DNA from 4 places in the Streptomyces sp. T12 genome. Region 1 is predicted to be linked to each of the others. Evidence: riboswitches for the same ligand, from Rfam matches in the RefSeq annotation. Region 1 holds a riboswitch; each other region holds the start of a gene.

Region 1 (4,507 bases):
GGGTGTCCGTCCTCGGTCGGGCGGTTGCCGTTGGGCTAGAGGTGCCGTGTCTTGACGCCCGCCGCTGCGGGCGGACACCCCCCGGCACGGCCCCTTCCCGCCGTACGCGGGTGCTGCGCCGCGGGGGTGCGCCCTCACGCGTGCGTGCCCGTAACGGCGCCACGCGCGCGTGGGGAAACGAGGCCACGCGCGCGTGAGGGAAAGGCGCGCCGTGCGCGCATACCGTCAGGCCGGGCGGACCACGCTGTGGATCGACGACTCTCCGTCGTAGTAGATCGACTCCTCGCGGACGTACGCGCCGGGCTTGGGGGCGTGGATCATCATGCCGTTGCCGATGTAGATGCCCACGTGGGTGACGTCGTCGTAGAAGAAGATCAGGTCTCCGGGCTGGGCGTTGGAGAGGGAGACCGTGGTGCCGGCGTTGACCTGGTCGTAGGTGACGCGGGGGATGTCGACGCCCGCGGCCTTCCAGGCGGCCTGGGTGAGGCCGGAGCAGTCGTAGGAGTCGGGGCCGGTGGCGCCCCAGACGTACGGCTTGCCTATCTGGGAGCGGGCGAAGGCGAGGGCCTTCTCGGCCTTGGTGGCGTAGGAGGAGTCCGACGCGGACGAGTCCGAGGTGCTCGAGTCGGACGAGGACTCGCTGCTCTCCTGCTGCTGGGCCGCCTCCTGGCGCTGGCGCTCGGCCTCTGCTTGTTGCCGGGCCAGTTCCGCCGCCTTGCGTGCGGCCTCCTCCTGCTTGCGCTTCTCGATGGCGGCGAGGCGGGCCTTCTCCTCCGCCGTGAGCTTCGAGAGGAGTTCGCGCGCGTCGGAGAGCTTCTGCTGAACGGTGGTCTTCGCGGTCTGCAGGTCGTTCTGCGACTCGGTGAGCGTCTCCAGGCTCTGGGTGGCCTCCTGGCGCTTCTTCATCGTCGCGGACTGCTGCGTGAAGTAGTCGTCGACCGCTTCCTTCTGACGGCCGGTCATACGGTCCATCAGCTGGGTCTGGTCGAAGTAGTCCTGCGGGGTGTCCGCGAGGAGGAAGGTCGCCGTGTCGGGGGCGGCGGCGCCGGTGCGGTACTGGGCGGCGGCGTTGCGGCCGAGTTCCTCGCGCGCGTCGTTGAGCTTCTGGGTGCGCTGGGCGACGTCGTCGAGGAGGGTGTCGACGCGCTTGCGCTGCTTCGCGGTCTTCTCCTTGGCCGCGTTGTACTTCTCGGTCGCCGACTCCGCCTGGCGGTAGAGGTCGTCGACCTTCTTCTCGACCTCTTCGAGGCTCGGCTTGTCGTCTGCCGAGGGGCTGGCGTTGGCCGTCTGGGACAGCAGGGCCACGGAGGTGAGGGCCGCCGTGGCGAGGGCGGGGGTCCGTATGCCTGCTACGCGCGTACCAGCGGGACGCGACTTGCGGTGCGACGCCAAGGGAGGCGACTCCTTCCGTGCTCCGCCTACCGAGTTAGCTGTCGGGTTCGGGCGGATGGTTCGGAAGGGTTGCCCTACGGCCTGTCCCTGGGCAGGGTCGGGCCGATTCACCCCAAGTTCGGTGGGTCCCCGGCTCCGGCAGCGCGGCGGCGTACCAGACTCGGCGGAGGCCGTGCGGCCCGGCGACGTTCGCCGGTGGGGGTCGTACGGCCTGTCCGGCACGGTAGCCAACTCGTGTGGCCCCTGTGAAGGTTGATGTTCGATATGCCCGATACATTTTCGTGACCTTGAGTCAGGGCGTTGTGGGCTGGGGTTGATGGGGGTGTGTTTATGGGGACGTGGTGCTGTTTCGGGTGGGGTGTCGGGCTTTAGTCGTCTTCGGCCGCTGGTGGGTGGCTAGGTCCTTGGCGGGGAGTGCGGCTTGGGGGTGATTGCGGATCGTGATGGGGAGGGTGTGGAGAGTGAGGGTGGTGTCTGGTGTGGCCGGTCTGGAAGATCATCCGGTTCTGAAAACCGGCGATGTTCTCGGGGTGGCCGCGGGCTGTCAGTGGGGCGCCCTAGACTCGGAGAGCGATGAGCAGCCTCTTTGACGACAGCTTCCTGGCGGACCTCCAGGCCCCACGGGCCCATGGGGAGGAGCCCCCGCCACCGCCCGAGGACGATCACTCTCCGGAGCCGGTTCCGGACGATCTGTTCGGCGGGAAGTTCGACGTGCCTCCAGACCGGGACGCCTACTACCGCGACGGCGCCCCGCGCCCGGCCATCGACGCCGCCGCGCTGCTGGAGGGGCTGAACGAGAACCAGCGTGCGGCCGTCGTGCACTCCGGCGGCCCGCTGCTCATCGTGGCCGGCGCCGGGTCCGGCAAGACGCGCGTGCTCACCCACCGCATCGCCCATCTGCTGGCCGAGCGGAGTGTGCATCCGGGCCAGATCCTCGCGATCACCTTCACCAACAAGGCCGCGGGCGAGATGAAGGAGCGCGTCGAGCAGCTCGTCGGCCCGCGCGCGAACGCGATGTGGGTGATGACCTTCCACAGCGCGTGCGTCCGCATCCTGCGGAGAGAGAGCAAGAAACTCGGGTTCACGTCGTCCTTCTCGATCTACGACGCCGCTGACAGCAAGCGGCTGATGGCGCTCGTCTGTCGGGATCTGGACCTCGACCCGAAGAGGTTCCCGCCCAAGTCCTTCAGCGCCAAGATCAGCAACCTGAAGAACGAGCTGATCGACGAGGAGGACTTCGCCGCCCAGGCGACCGACGGCTTCGAGAAGACCCTCGCCCAGGCCTACGCCATGTACCAGTCGCGGTTGCGGGAGGCCAACGCCCTCGACTTCGACGACCTGATCATGACGACGGTCAACCTGCTGCGGGCCTTCCCGGACGTCGCCGAGCACTACCGCCGTCGCTTCCGCCATGTGCTGGTGGACGAGTACCAGGACACCAACCACGCGCAGTACGCCCTCGTGCGCGAGCTCGTGGGGACCAGCGAGCACCCGGTCGACGTACCGCCCAGCGAGGAGGACAACCCGCCCGCCGAGCTGTGTGTGGTGGGTGACGCCGACCAGTCGATCTACGCCTTCCGGGGCGCCACCATCCGCAACATCCTCCAGTTCGAGGAGGACTACCCGGACGCGACGACCATCCTGCTGGAGCAGAACTACCGCTCCACGCAGACGATCCTGACCGCCGCCAACGCGGTCATCGAGCGCAACGAGTCCCGCCGCCCCAAGAACCTGTGGACCAACGCGGGCGCTGGCGCGCGCATCACCGGCTATGTTGCCGACACCGAGCACGACGAGGCGCAGTTCGTCGCCGACGAGATAGACCGACTGACGGACGCGGGCGACGCGAAGGCCGGCGACGTCGCGGTCTTCTACCGTACGAACGCCCAGTCCCGTGTCTTCGAAGAGGTCTTCATCCGCGTCGGGCTGCCCTACAAGGTCGTCGGTGGAGTTCGGTTCTACGAGCGCAAGGAGGTCCGGGACGTCCTGGCCTACCTGAGGGTGCTGGCCAACCCGGAGGATTCGGTGCCGCTGCGCCGGATCCTGAACGTCCCCAAGCGGGGCATCGGCGAGCGCGCCGAGGCGATGATCGACGCCCTGTCCCAGCGCGAGAAGATCAGCTTCCCGCAGGCGCTCAAGCGCGTCGACGAGGCGTACGGCATGGCCGCGCGCTCGACCAACGCCGTCAAGCGGTTCAACACGCTGATGGAGGAGCTCCGTACGATCGTCGAGTCCGGCGCGGGACCGGCGACCGTCCTGGAGGCCGTGCTCGAACGCACCGGCTATCTCGCCGAGTTGCAGGCCTCCACCGACCCGCAGGACGAGACCCGCATCGAGAACCTCCAGGAACTCGCCGCCGTGGCCCTGGAGTTCGAGCAGGAGTCGGGTGAGGGCGAGGCCTCCGGCGGGCTCGCGGCGTTCCTGGAGCGGGTTGCGCTCGTCGCCGACTCCGACCAGATCCCCGACGAGGACGAGGACGGCTCCGGCGTCATCACCCTGATGACCCTGCACACCGCCAAGGGCCTGGAGTTCCCGGTCGTCTTCCTCACCGGCATGGAGGACGGCGTCTTCCCGCACATGCGCGCCCTCGGCCAGGCCAAGGAGCTGGAGGAGGAGCGCCGCCTGGCTTACGTCGGCATCACGCGCGCGCGTGAACGGCTGTATCTGACGCGGTCGTCGATGCGCAGCGCGTGGGGGCAGCCGTCGTACAACCCGCCGTCCCGTTTCCTGGAGGAGATCCCGGCGCAGCACGTGGACTGGAAGCGCACCGGCGCGTCCGCGCCGGTCTCCTCCGGCCCGGCGTCCGGTGTGGCCGCCTCGCTGTCCTCGTCCCGCTCGCGCTCCGCGGCCTCGGGCGCGTCCGGTTTCGCCACGCGCCGTACCTCGGAGAAGCCGGTCGTCCAGCTGGCGGTCGGGGACCGGGTCACGCACGACCAGTTCGGGCTCGGCACCGTGATGGCGGTCAAGGGCACGGGCGCGAACGCCGAGGCGACGATCGACTTCGGGGACAAGCCGAAGCGGTTGCTGTTGCGGTACGCGCCGGTGGAGAAGCTCTAGCAGTGACAAGAGTGCGCCCCCGCCGCAGGACGGGGGCGCACCACGAAGTCGTCGGCTC
Region 2 (4,507 bases), 1.6 Mb from region 1:
ATCTCGTACGCACGCCGGTTCGTCCGGCTGCTCCCCGCCCTGCTCACCGCGGCCGGGGGCGCGTACGACTACGCCACGCCGAGCGAATTCACCGGCGCTCCCTTCTTCACCGCCGCACCCCTCGTCGCCGCCCCGCTCTACTCGCTGCGCGGCACGCTGCTCACGGGGCTCGCCGCCTTCGCCGTCCTGCTCGTGCTCCGCATCGTGCTCGGCGGCACCCCCAGGGCGGAGGTGATCACCGAGCTGGCCACCGTGGTCACCGTCTCCGTCCTCGCCGTCCTCATCAACGTCCTCGTCCGCCGCAGCGACGAGCGCCTCGCCTCCGCCCGTGAGATCGCCGAGGCCGCCCAGCGCGCCGTACTGCCCGAGCCCGCCGAGCGGATCGGTGGGTTCAAGATCGCGGCACGGTACGAGGCGGCGCAGGAGGGCGCCTCCATCGGCGGCGACCTGTACGCCGTGCAGGACACTCCGCACGGCGTACGGCTCGTCGTGGGGGACGTGCGCGGCAAGGGCATGGGGGCGGTCGCGGCGGTCGCCGTCGTCATCGGGGCGTTCCGGGAGGCCGCCGAGCAGGAGGCCACGCTGGAGGCGGTCGCGCAGCGGCTGGAGCGGGCGCTGGCGCGTGAGCGCACGCGGCGTGAAGGGGTCGAGTCCTCCGAGGGGTTCACCACCGTCGTGCTCGCCGAGCTGCCGCACGGCAACGGGCTCGTGCGCCTCGTCAACCGCGGACATCCACCGCCCCTGCTGCTGTACGCCGACGGAACCGTGCGCTCGCTGCTCACCCCGGAGCCCGCGCTGCCGCTCGGCATGGGCGAGCTCGGCGCCTGGCCCGACCGGGCCCAGGAGGCCGGCTTCCCGAGCGGGGCCACACTGCTGCTGTACAGCGACGGCCTGTCCGAGGCGCGGGACGAGAACGACCGGTTCTACGACCCCGAGGCCCGGCTCGCGGGACGGGACAACGCCTGTCGCGAGCCGGCCGCGCTGCTCGGCGTGCTCGCGGCCCAGGTGCGCAGGCACTCCGGGGGCGGCATGGCGGACGACCTGGCTCTCATCGCCGTGCGACGGCCCTGATGGAGATCTTGTGGAGCAGACCCTTGATCACCGTCACCAACCGTGATCGGGTGACCGCCCTCCGCATAACAACTGACATTCCGTCAATACCTGTGTGGCTCCTGAGCCCTGGCCAACTCGCCCGATTTAGGCCACTCATGACCCGTAAGTCCGGGCGAAAATAGTTAATGATCAAGCGGAACAGCTTGGAATCCGTACCCCGCGTCTATTAACGTTCGATAACGCAGCGCGGTCGTCCCAGCCGTCACAAGAGTCGGCTCCGTGCGCACGCGCCGAATCCCGCAAGGGAACCGGGGAACCACCACCTTGGGGTGAATCGCACGGATACCGCCGTGAACTCACGGCCGGTATACGCGCGTAGGAGACCTTCCTGCTCCGAACCCGTCAGCTAACCCGGTAGGCGAGAAGGAAGGAAAGGAGCACGCCCACGTGGCGTCCAACCGGCCTGCCCAGCAAGCCCCGTTCGTGCCGAGTCAACGCAGTACCGACTCCTTCGGCTACGACAGCTACCGCACCGACGAGGGCCCGTTCGAGGAGTGGAACCCCACCGCGGACTCCATTCGTCCCGTACGCGGCAGGCATCGCGTCTCCAAGCAGCGCGGCGGGGGACTCGCCCGCAGCTCCACGGTTCTCGGCGTCGGTGTCATAGCCGCCGTCGGCGCGGGCGGCATGGCCAGCGCGAACAGCGGCAAGCCGCCGGTCGCCATCACCATGCCGGACCTGCCGCTGATCTCCGACGACGACTCCTCCGCGGCCGCCGAGGACTCCGCCACCGCGCTGAGCACCATGGGCGAGGCCGCCGAGGAGACCACGCAGGGCACTGCCGACGCCGGCGAGGCGCTGCGCAGCCGGATCATCGCGCAGGCCGAGCTGCAGCAGGACCAGATCGACAGCAAGGCCGCCGCTGCCGCCGTCGCCGCCGCCGAGAAGGAGGCCGCCGCCGCGGCCGCCAAGGCGGAGAAGGAGGCCGAGGCCAAGGCCGCCGCCGCGAAGGCCGAGGCCGAGGAGGAGGCCCGCAAGAAGGCCGAGGCCGAGCGCCTCGCCGAGCTGGCCAAGCAGTTCACACTGCCGACCTCCTCGTACACCATCACCTCGACCTTCGGTCAGGCCGGCGCCTACTGGTCCTCCGGCTACCACACGGGCCTCGACTTCGCCGCCCCCACCGGCACGCTGATCAAGGCGGTGCACTCCGGCACGATCACGTTCGCCGGCTGGGACGGGTCGTACGGCTACAAGACGGAGCTCACCCTCGACGACGGCACCGAGCTCTGGTTCGCGCACCAGTCCTCGATCAGCGTGAGCGTGGGCCAGAAGGTCAACACGGGCGACGTCATCGGCCGCGTGGGCGCCACGGGCAACGTGACCGGGGCGCACCTGCACCTCGAAGTGCACCCCGACGGCAGCGCGAGCGGCATCGACCCGATGGCGTGGCTGCGCGGCAAGGGCCTCACGCCCTGAGGTTCACCCACTTCTGATCCCCGGCGGTCCTGACGACTTACCCCCCGACGTCAGGGCTGCCGGTTTCCGCTGCGTGCGCAATGATGCGTGCGGAATACAGGCTTCTGGTGCGGGTGTTGGGGAAGAGCATGACTTCTCTTCGCAAGCTCGGCTCCTCCGACCTCGAGGTCTTCCCGCTCTCCCTCGGTGGCAACGTCTTCGGCTGGACCGCTGACGAGACCCGGTCCTTCGCCGTCCTGGACGCCTACGCGGCGGCGGGCGGCAACTTCATCGACACGGCCGACTCGTACTCGGCGTGGGTCGAGGGCAACGTGGGCGGCGAGTCCGAGGCCATCATCGGCAAGTGGGTCAAGGCGCGCGGCAACCGGGACGACGTCGTGATCGCCACGAAGGTCAGCCAGCACCCCGACTTCCAGGGCCTGACCGCGGCCAACATCAAGGCGGCCGCGGACGCCTCCCTGCGCCGCCTCGGCACCGACCACATCGACCTCTACTACACCCACTTCGACAAGCCGGAAGTGCCGGTCGAGGAGATCATCGGCGCGCTGGACGAGCTGGTGAAGGCGGGCAAGGTCCGGCACATCGCCGCGTCCAACATCTCGGCGGAGCGGCTGGCGGCCTCCCTCGCCCTCTCCGACCGCGAGGGCCTCGCCCGGTACGTGGCCCTTCAGCCCCACTACAACCTGGTCTCCCGTGACACCTACGAGGGCGAGCTCCAGAACCTCGCCGAGCGGGAAGGCCTGGCGGCGGTCCCGTACTACGCCCTCGCGTCCGGCTTCCTCACGGGCAAGTACCGCGCCGACACGGCAGTACAGAGCCCGCGCGCCCAGGGCGCCGGCAGGCACCTGGAGACGGAGCGGGGGCGCAGGGTGCTGACCGTGCTCGACGAGGTCGCCCAGGCCCACGAGGCCCCGGTGGCCACGGTGGCCCTGGCCTGGCTCGCAGCCCAGCCGACGGTGGCGGCCCCGATCGCCTCGGCCCGGACGCCGGAGCAGCTGCCGGCGCTTCTGGGGGTGGGGGAGCTGAGGCTGACGGACGAGGAGCTCGGGAAGCTGACGGCGGCGTCCGCCTGATGCTTCGCAGCACACCATGATCACGTCCGGTACGGCGCGCGATGACCTACGATGCGTCGCGATCACGTCCGATACGGGTTGTACGCGGGATACGGTGTCGCCGGCCCATACCGGGGCCCGTACACGTGCCCGTACGGCTGCCCGTTCACCTGCCCGTTCACCTGCCCGTACGGCTGCCAGTAAACCGGCACCGGCGCCCCGTACCCGTACGCCGACCAGGCCTGCGCGGCACCCGCGTGCTCAAGCGCCGGCCGCGCGAGCTCCCGGCGTCGCCACAGTTCGTGCAGCAACTCCCGTTCCCGTACGGCGAAGTCGGCGCCGGCCCGGCCACGGCGCCCCCGGCGTCGCAGGAAGGCCAGTGAGGTGGCGTACGCCTCGTACTGCGCCACCGCCCGGGCCGCAGCGCGCCCCCCGCGGCGCCGCGCGTACTGCCGGGCCATCCGCCTGGCCCGCATCGAGCCGAGCACGAAGGGCTCGCCCGGGGTCAGCCACCCGGCGACGACGTAGGCGGGCAGCTCCTCGCGCACGGTCCTCAGCTCGCGCTGCCGGGTCCAGATCACCAGCCAGGTCAGCAGCCCGAACGCGGGCACCATGATGGCCGCGTACACGGCGAAGAACCCGAACTCGCCGAAGGCCGACGAGCCGTTCCACAGGGCGTGCATGCCCATGGCGAGAAGCAGCCCGGAGAGCGGGAGGAGGACGCGGCGCACATGCTGCCGCTCGCCGGACAGCGCGGCGATGCCGAAGCCGATGCCGGTGAGGACCGTGAAGAGCGGGTGCGCGAAGGGCGACATGATCACGCGGACGAAGAAGGTCGCCGCCGTGACGGAGGCGATGCCGCTGTCGCCGGAGAGCTGGTCGGTACCGAAGGCGGTGCCGAGGTAGAGGATGTTCTCGGTGAAGGC
Region 3 (4,507 bases), 5.1 Mb from region 1:
CTTTCTCGGCACACAGATCGACGACATCTCGGCGAACGACGTGATGGCCCAGTTCATGTACCTGGAGCACAAGGAGCCCGGCCAGGACATCTCGCTGTACATCAACTCGCCCGGCGGCTCGTTCAGCGCCATGACGGCGATCTACGACACGATGCAGTTCGTCACCTGTGACGTGGAGACGATCTGCCTGGGCCAGGCCGGGGCATCCGGCGCGGCACTGCTGGCCGCGGGGACTCCGGGGAAGCGATTCGCGCTGCCCGGGGCCCGCATGGTGATCCATCAGCCGGGGCTCCCCGAGCCGATCGAGGGGCAGGCGAGCGATCTCGCCATCCAGGCCGACGAACTGACGCGCGTTCGAACCCGCCTGGAGGAGATGCTCGCCCGGCACACCGGGCGCAGCCGCGAGCAGGTGAGCCAGGACATCGAGCGGGACAAGATCCTCAGCGCCCAGGAGGCGCTGGAGTACGGGCTGGTGGACCGGATCATCCCCAGCCGCAAGGCCACTCTCGCGCCGCCCACAGGGCGGTGATCGGCCGGTGCTTCCACCCGAGTTGCCGCCCCTGCCCGCGCTGACGCGTGCCGAGGGGGAGTTGATAGACCGTTATCTCGATGTGGTGGACCTGCTCGGCCGGATCAACCCGACGCGGCACGGCGACACCTACCGCGGACTGCGCGCCGCCCAGGCGCTCGTCGGCAGGGCGGCCGAGCTGCGGGACGCGCTGGCGCTGATGCACCAGCGGGGCGAGACCGAGCTGCACTCCCCCACGCTGGCGCGTGCGCTGCGCGTGCTGGACGGTGAACGCCGCACGGCTCGCGTCACGATGCCGTCGCGCTCCGACAGTTGACGACTCGTTCAGACAGGTTCTGGACGCCTCGCCCCACGGCCGAGGCGTCCGGACGGGAGCTGAAACGGACCAAAAGGCGTACCCCCTTTCGGCGTAGAAACCTTCCCTTTTACGCACCCCTCAAGTTGCGCAACAGGCATGACCCCAAGGCGGAATGGGACGCTCCATCGCTGGTCCGGGGCTCGTCGGATACCTGGACACCCGGTCGAACACGGGGGTGTCCACCCGAACGGGTGAGTGGTGAGTAACGCCACAAATCCCCGGTTCCGTTGGGTTTTTCGTTCATCCGTGCGTCAAGATCCCTGTCTGACGACAAGCCCCCGCCACAGCGGCGGGGCGATCCGGGCGGACGCCGAGTCCTGCCGCCGCCCGGATGACCGGTCGACAGGAGTGGATCGGCAGGAGTGGAGGACCCGAGCAAGACGGGTCGCCGGAGCGGACGTTCGTTCGATCCGAGCAACCCTTGGGGTGAAGTCGCGGCAACGCGACCGGGCAACTTCGCCAGCCCGAATCCGACAGGTCATCCTTCACAGGCGGCTGACGAAGGGTTGCGCATGACTGCGCTCAATCGTGTCCCGTCGCTCATGGTCCGGGCCGGTACGGCCTCGGCTCTCACCATCGCCGCAGTGGGCGGCTCGATCGTGGCGCCCGGCTTCGCCTCCGAGGCCGAAGCCGCCACGCCGGCGACGAAGGCACTTCAGATCGCGGCCTCCAAGAAGGGCTCCCCGTACAAGTGGGGCGCCACAGGTCCGCACAGGTTCGACTGCTCCGGGCTCACGCTGTACTCGTACAAGAAGGCCGGCAAGAAGCTGCCCCGTACCGCGGCCCAGCAGTACAACAAGACCCGCCACATCTCTGCCGGCAACCGCAAGGCCGGGGACCTGGTGTTCTTCCACTCGGGGTCGAACGTCTACCACGTCGGCATCTACGCCGGGAAGGGAAAGATCTGGCACTCCCCCAAGAGCGGGGACGTCGTGAGGCTGCAGAAGATCTGGACCAGGAGCGTCTGGTACGGCCGGGTCAAGTGACCTCCCCGGGGGCGCTGACGGCTGCCTGACGCGCCGTCAGCGCCCCCGGGGCCCCGGACTGAAGGCCGGGCGCCGGCAAAGGCTGTCAGACGGCCCGCAGCGGCCCGGCGAGGAGTGCCACGCCGAAGGCCGTCAGCGCGGCGCCGGTGACGGTCGTGACCGCCCGTGCGGTGCGCGGCCGGCGCAGCCACCTGCCGAGCCGGTCCACCAGCAGGGCGACCACCTGGAACCAGACGAGCGCGATCGCGACCACGATCAGCGCGAGCAGCAGCGTCCGGGGCAGCGCCGGAGCCCCCGCGGGCAGGAACTGCGGCAGCACGCTGAGGAACGTGAGGGACGCCTTCGGATTGAGGGCGTTGGTGACGAAGCCCTGCCGCAGCGGTCGCGCGGTGGAATCCTCCTGCGCGTTCTCCCCATCGGTGTGCCGCTGCCGCAGCGTCTGGACGGCCAGATAGAGCACATAGACGCCGCCCGCCACCTGGAGCGCGCGGAACAGCGCCGGTACGGCGGCCAGGACCGCGGCGACTCCCACCACCGCCAGCGTCACATGGACCAGCAGCCCGGCCCCGATCCCCAGCGCGCAGACGATCCCGGCCCGGCGGGAGACGAGGGCATTGCGTACGACGACGGTGAAGTCGGCCCCGGGCATGGCGACCAGGCCGGCGGAGACCCCGGTGAAGGCGATGAGCTGAGCGTCCATACGGCCAGCCTGCCGCGCCGAAGCCTTCAGCAGGTATGTCGAATATTCTGGGTAGTCCTTAAGCAATGCTTTAGCCTGCTGCTCGGCGCCGCGCGCGAAGGGACACCCACCATGTACGACCCGACCCGCCTCGCCGCCTTGGTGGCGGTCGCCGAGGCGGGTTCGATCACCCGGGCCGCCGAGCGGCTCGGCTACACCACGCCCGCGCTCTCCCAGCAGCTGGCCAAACTGGAGCGCGAGGCGGGCACCGCCCTTCTGGTACGGCACCACCGCGGGGCGCGGCTGACGGGTGCGGGCGAGCTGCTGGTGGCCCGGGCGCGGCGGGTGCTCGACGAACTCGACCAGGCACGGCATGAACTGGCCCGGCTGACCGGCCTGACGGGCGGGACCCTCCGGCTCGGCACCTTCCAGACCGCGGGCATCCATCTGCTGCCCCCGGCCCTCAGCGCCTTCCGCCGGGCACATCCGGATGTGGGGCTGACGGTCGCCGACTACGAACCGTCGGCCGGTGTCGCCGCCGTGGCGGCCGGGGAGATCGATCTGGCGCTGACCCACGCCTACACACCCGGCGATCCGGTCCCGCTGCCGTCCTCCGTCGCCGTCGAGCCGATCCTGGTCGAGGAACTGGTCCTGGTGTCCGCTCCGGGCCACGTCCTCACCAGCGGTGCCGCACGACTGCCGCTGGCCGAGCTCACGGGGCAGCCGCTGATCAGCATGGCACCGGACGCTCCAGCCCGGCGGGCGGTCGAGGCGGTGCTGGCCGAGGCCGGTGCCACGCCCTCGGTGCGGGTCCCGACGCCGGGGTACCTCCTGGTGTGCGCACTGGCCAGTGCGGGGCTCGGGGTGGCGGTCGTACCGGAGATGGTGGCGCGCACGTCGGTCACGCCGGTCGGGGTGCGGGCGCTGGAGGGCGGCGATCTGCGCCGTACGATCTCGGTCGCTTTCCGCAGCGACGAGGCAGCTCCCGCGGCGGACGCCTTCCGGGCGCTGTTGCGCGGCACGTACGGACGAGCAGGGCAGCCACAGCAGCCCTGAGCGTCATGGTTCCTGCTGTCCCGCAGCCGGCACCGGCTCCGCGGCCGCAGTCCACGGCAGTTCGATGGAGACGGTCTTGCCGCCCTCGCGGGTGGGCCGCACCCTCAGCTTGCCGCCGCACTCCGCGGTCAGCCAGCGGATGATGACCAGGCCACGGCCGTTGTCCTGCTGGACGGCGGCCGGCAGCCGCTTGGGGAAGCGCGGGTGGCTGTCGGTGACCCCGATGCGCAGGTGTTCGTCACGGTCGAGCTCGAGGTCCACCGTGAAGGTGGGTGACTGCCCGAGGGTGTGCTGTACGGCGTTGGTGGTGAGTTCGGAGACGATCAGCCGGATGGTGTCGGCCGCCTCCGTGTCCGGTGGCAGTCCCCACTCCGCGAGGGTGGTGACCACGTAGGCCCGGGCCGCGGAGACCGAGGCTGGATCGCTCGGCAGAGTGACGGATGCTTCCAGGTGATCTGCCATGGCGACGTCGTCCCTTTCCCAACGGGACCGCAGTCCGACACGGAGCGGATGGTTCGAGTACGGTCCCGGACTGGTGCTTCGTCGCCAGACTGCCATTACCAGGGCCGTCAGGGTGCCGATCCACCAAGATATGCATATATCTGTCGCTCGAAGCGGTGAACTCTGCGACGGCAGACCGTATTTGGGCGGCTCGGTTGGAGTAAGGAGTTGCCCATGCAGCACGGTCCCGCGGTGCGCCGCCGGAAACTGGGCGCGGAACTGCGTGCGTTGCGCACCGGTGCCGGGCTCACCAGTGGTGAGGCGGCCCGGCTGGTGGGCTGGCACCAGTCCAAGGTGAGCCGGATCGAGACCGGCGCCAGTGGGGTGAAACCGGCCGATGTGCGGTTACTGCTGGACGCGTACGGCGTACAGGATTCCCAACTGCGCGAATTGCTCGT
Region 4 (4,507 bases), 2.9 Mb from region 1:
GGCGAGTTCACCGACCACGGCGGCGATGTCGTCGGCGTGTGCGCCGTTGAACGGGCGCAGCGCGAGGATGCGGGCGTGCGGCGCGGCGGCCCGCAGCTGGTCGAGGTAGGCACGATAGGCCGCCCGGAATGCGTCCGAGCCGTACGTCGCGTCGTTGGTGCCCTGGTTCACCACGATCACGTCGGCCCGGCGGTCGGAATCGGCCCGGGAGCCCACGTGGTTCCAGCCGTACGCGTCCGCCGCGGCCGGCACTCCCCCGTTGCCGGTCTGGATCACACCCTGGCGACCGAAGCCGACCTGAGTGAGCGAGGCGCGCAGGGCGTCGGCGACGAGTGTGGGGTAGGCCGCTGTCCCGTCGGCGCAGTCGGAGGTGTTCACCTCGCACAGAGCCATGACGCCCTGCGTGATGGAGTCGCCGTAGAAGACCAACTTCCGGGCGCTGCGAGCAGGTTGATGCAGCAGGTGTCCGCCGTCGCCGAGGCGCAGTCCGGTCAGGACGACACCCGTCTCAAGCGGCGGAGTCCAGCGGTTGGCCCGGGAGAAGACGTCCTTGACGGAGATCTCGACCGAGTGGGGTCCCCGACCCTCCGCCGTGATCTCCAGATCGCTCCGGTCGACCGCGCGCAGCCGCTTCGGCCTGCCGTCGACCGACACATAGACCTGCGCGGGCACGGTGATCGAGGCGACGTCGAAGAGAGCGTGGATACTGCTGCCGGTGAAGCGGAACCTCAGCCGGGAGCCCGAGTTGACGGTGGTGGCCGCCTCGGCGGTCCGGCCCCAGTGCCCCTCGTAGGCCAGACGCCTGTCGTCAGGCCGTACGACGTTCGGGTCACCGGACGCCAAAGCGGGCTGCTGGGCACCGAGGAGCAACCCCACGGCCACCGCGGCGGCCAGGGACGTACGTCTGTCGACGCCGGACACGGGAACCTCCATGAGCCGCAGAAAGCGCTTGCACCCTAACGGAGATCACTGTGTCCTCACCCTCCCCGCACTGTCGACACCTTGGACACCTCTACCACAAGACCGCAATGGAACGATCATGAACGAGCAAGGCCGGACACACCGAAGGCCGGACCCGGGGATCGAGGTCCGGCCTTCGGTTGCGTGTCAGGCAGGTGGTTGCGAGGAAGGCGGTCGTCAGCCGACCGGGATGCCCTTCGAGCGGAGGTAGGCGACCGGGTCCACGTCCGAGCCGTAGTCCGGCGTGGTGCGGACCTCGAAGTGGAGGTGCGGGCCGGTCACGTTGCCGGTCGCGCCGGAGAGGCCGAGCTGCTGGCCCGCGGTCACGGCCTGGCCGGCCGAGACGGAGAGCGACGACAGGTGGGCGTACTGGGCGTAGTAGCCGTCGGCGAGCTGGACGACGACCTGGTTGCCGTAGGCGCCGCCCCAGCCCGCGGAGACGACCGTGCCCGCGCCCACGGCCTTCAGCGCGGTACCGGTCGGGGTCACGAAGTCCACGCCGGTGTGGTAGCCGCTGGACCACATGCTGCCCGCCACCTTGTAGGCGGTGCTGACGGCGGCACCGGCGACGGGGGCGGAGAAGCCACTGGCGGTGCTGGTGGTCTCGGCGCTCCGGGCGGCCGTGGTCGTCTTCTTCGCGGCGGAGGACTTCTCAGCGGACGAGTCCTTGGAGGGCGCCGAAGAGGAGGAAGAAGAGGAAGGCGACGAGGACTTGGGGGCGCTCGCCGCAGCCTTCTTGCCGATCGTGAGCTTCAGGCCGGGGTGGATCAGCGACGGGTCCTCGCCGACGGCCTCGCGGTTGTCGGCGTAGAGCTTCTTCCAGCCACCGCTGACGTTCTGCTCGTCGGCGATCTTCGAGAGGTAGTCGCCGACCCTCACCGAATAGGTCCGCACACCCGTCTTCTTCTCGGCGGCCTTCTTCTGGACCGCCTTCTTCTCGGCGGACGGAAGAGACTGAACGGCCTTTTCCGAAACGGACTGAGAGGGAGCGGCGTGGGCACCCGTGGCCCCGATGAGCGGGAGGGCGAGAGCGGCGCCACCGGTTCCGGCGACGGCGATGGAGCGGGTGAAGCGCTGGGACTTCGGACGGCGGTGCTTACCCTTCGCGGGCATGGCGAATTCCTCTCCGGCGCCTGCGAGGTGAGCTGTCGGGTGCGGGCTGGAGATGCCCGGTCACGTCGGGACGCGACTTGACCCCAAGCCGTTCCGGAGACCGGAACAGGCGGTTGTACCTGTGGGTCCCCCGCTCCTGCCGTACACGGGTGAGTTTGCGCGGGATCCGGTCGGCGGCAGGATTAGGCGTCCGTCCGGATTGGTGGCGAACGTAAGCGAGGAAGACGCAAGGGAACAAGTGAGAGGTTCCGTCCGAATGCGTTCCTGTTGATCCCTTGTGGGAATTACCGGTCACCCTCCGTGGATTATCGGGGCGCCGCCCGACTCAAAACCCCTTGAAAGCCACGTGTATTACGTGAACATGACGGGCGACGCACGGTCACGAATATGACGCTCCTCACGTGGCACCGCTCCAGCTTCCTTTGCTCCAGAGCGAGTTGGAATGAAGGCGCCAATTCGGACAGAACTCCTAGATGCGACGCAGTCGGATAACCGTCGCATCAAGGTCGCCACGCAAGCCGGTGCGCAGTCCATGATGCGCCAATACGGCACCTCTGTGAATTTCGCCCGTTTCAAGGCATTCGTACGATGCTGTCGGGTCGAGAGCGCGCAGCCGCAGCGCTGGGACGGCCTCGCCGTAACTCTGGGCCTGGAGCCAGGCGAGGACGACCGTCTCGTCCCCCAGCACGTACTGCACCGCGCTCAGCCCGCCCCGCGGCGGCCGCAGCCGATAGAGGTCGCCACGCTGCACCACGGGCCGGATCTCCTTGTAGAGCGTCACCCACTTCCCGGCCTCGGCGAGCTCGTCCTCGCTCCACCGGGTGAGATCGCCGCCGACGCCGAGCACTCCCGCCATGGCGCTCACGAACCGGAAGCGCAGCGAGCTGGCACGGTGGTTGAGCATGGCGTTCGGGCTGTCGGTGACCCAGGCGGCCATGACCCTGGCCGGGTGGATCTGACTGAAGCCGTGCTGGATGGCGAGCCGGTCGAGGGGGTCGGTGTTGTCCGAGGTCCACACCTGGTCCGTGCGGCTCAGCACGCCGAGGTCGATCCGCCCGCCACCGCCCGAGCAGGACTCGAAGGCGACGCCCGGGTGAGCGGCACGCAGCCGGTCCAGCAGGCGGTACAGGGCGCGCACGTGGTCGACCCACAGGCGCTGCGGGTACGGCTCACCGGGCCAGCCGGCGTCGGTGAAGCAACGGTTGAAGTCCCACTTCACATAGTCGATGGGGGCGCTGGAGAGGAGCCCGTCGAGCTGCTCCCAGAGGTACTCCTGGACGTCGTCGCGTGCGAGGTTCAGTACGAGCTGATTGCGGAATTCCGTCCGCTTTCGTCCCGTTTGATGCTGCACCCAGTCCGGGTGGGCGCGATACAGCTCGCTGTCCGGATTGACCATTTCCGGTTCGACCCAGATGCCGAACTGCATCCCGAGCGCGTGCACGTACTCGGCGAGCGGCTTGAGGCCCGACGGGAAGCGGTCGGGGTTGGGCGCCCAGTCGCCGAGCCCGGCGCGGTCGCTGGTGCGCGTCCCGAACCAGCCGTCGTCGACCACGAACAGCTCGACGCCGATGGCCGCGGCCCGCCGCGCGAGCACACTCTGCTGCTCCTCGGAGATGTCGAACTCCGTCGCCTCCCAGGAATTGAACAGCACCGGCCGGTCCCGGTCGGCGTCCGGGATCACATACGCGCGCTGATACGCGTGCCAGGCCCGGCTCGCCCCGCCGAAGCCACCGTCGCTCCACAACCCGGCGAAGACGGGCGTCACGAAGGACTCCCCCGCCGCCAGCCGCAGCAAGCCCGAGTCGTCGTGACCGGCCCCGCCGGTGATCTGCACGCGCGCGTCCGGGAGTTGGGCCACGGCGATGCGCCAGGACCCGGACCAGCCGAGGGCGCAGCCGTAGACCTCGCCACGCTCCTCGGTGGCGTCCGTGTCGAGCGCGACCCACGGCAGGTGCTGGTGGCCGGTGTGCCCGCGCCGGCTGCCGATGACCTTCTCACCGTAGGTGAGCGGGGACCGCGCCAGCCGGGACTCGGCGCCCCAGCGGCCGTGCAACTGGGACAGCCGCCAGTCCTCCCGGTCGGGCAGCGTCCAGGTGGCCGAGTCGGCGCGCAGCAGTTCCAGGGCGGACCCGTGGTTGTCCAGGGTCATCCAGCGCTCCACGACGTCCCCGCGCATCCGGTAGTGCAGGGTGACGTCCAGTCCGCCGTCACCAAAGCGCAACCGCAGCTCGTCGCCCTCGGCCTCGTAGTGCTCGAAGCCCCACTCGGTGCCGCGCCGCTCCTCGGCGCGCACGGACAGGGCGGGCCGTACGAAGCGGGGGCCACCCTCGACGGGGTACTCCTCGCGTCCGTCGAGCGGGGACTCGAAGGGCCAGTACTCCGGCAGCGGGCGTACGGCGAGGGCCTCGGCGTCGGCGAGGGCGATCCGTGGCCC

The links. A riboswitch is a leader RNA that binds a small molecule or an ion and turns the genes downstream of it on or off. The one in region 1 is predicted to bind cyclic di-AMP.
Region 2: it holds a riboswitch for cyclic di-AMP, as region 1 does, so the genes downstream of both, PBV52_RS22490 (M23 family metallopeptidase) here and PBV52_RS29770 (C40 family peptidase) in region 1, are expected to answer to the same signal.
Region 3: it holds a riboswitch for cyclic di-AMP, as region 1 does, so the genes downstream of both, PBV52_RS06315 (C40 family peptidase) here and PBV52_RS29770 (C40 family peptidase) in region 1, are expected to answer to the same signal.
Region 4: it holds a riboswitch for cyclic di-AMP, as region 1 does, so the genes downstream of both, PBV52_RS42410 (LysM peptidoglycan-binding domain-containing M23 family metallopeptidase) here and PBV52_RS29770 (C40 family peptidase) in region 1, are expected to answer to the same signal.

Annotation. Positions count from the first base shown of each region.
Region 1 is NZ_CP117866.1:6,569,849-6,574,355, forward strand. It holds gene PBV52_RS29770 (C40 family peptidase) at 226-1,392, opposite strand; cyclic di-AMP (ydaO/yuaA leader) riboswitch at 1,401-1,554, opposite strand; gene pcrA (DNA helicase PcrA) at 1,966-4,449, shown strand.
Region 2 is NZ_CP117866.1:5,019,318-5,023,824, reverse strand. It holds gene PBV52_RS22495 (PP2C family protein-serine/threonine phosphatase) at 1-1,071, shown strand, start outside; cyclic di-AMP (ydaO/yuaA leader) riboswitch at 1,332-1,489, shown strand; gene PBV52_RS22490 (M23 family metallopeptidase) at 1,501-2,529, shown strand; gene PBV52_RS22485 (aldo/keto reductase) at 2,658-3,602, shown strand; gene PBV52_RS22480 (PrsW family intramembrane metalloprotease) at 3,665-4,507, opposite strand, start outside.
Region 3 is NZ_CP117866.1:1,450,871-1,455,377, forward strand. It holds gene PBV52_RS06305 (ATP-dependent Clp protease proteolytic subunit) at 1-529, shown strand, start outside; gene PBV52_RS06310 (hypothetical protein) at 537-845, shown strand; cyclic di-AMP (ydaO/yuaA leader) riboswitch at 1,186-1,396, shown strand; gene PBV52_RS06315 (C40 family peptidase) at 1,400-1,873, shown strand; gene PBV52_RS06320 (LysE family translocator) at 1,959-2,573, opposite strand; gene PBV52_RS06325 (LysR family transcriptional regulator) at 2,685-3,608, shown strand; gene PBV52_RS06330 (ATP-binding protein) at 3,612-4,070, opposite strand; gene PBV52_RS06335 (helix-turn-helix transcriptional regulator) at 4,284-4,507, shown strand, end outside.
Region 4 is NZ_CP117866.1:9,458,675-9,463,181, reverse strand. It holds gene PBV52_RS42415 (GDSL-type esterase/lipase family protein) at 1-921, opposite strand, end outside; gene PBV52_RS42410 (LysM peptidoglycan-binding domain-containing M23 family metallopeptidase) at 1,138-2,073, opposite strand; cyclic di-AMP (ydaO/yuaA leader) riboswitch at 2,078-2,235, opposite strand; gene PBV52_RS42405 (alpha-galactosidase) at 2,543-4,507, opposite strand, start outside.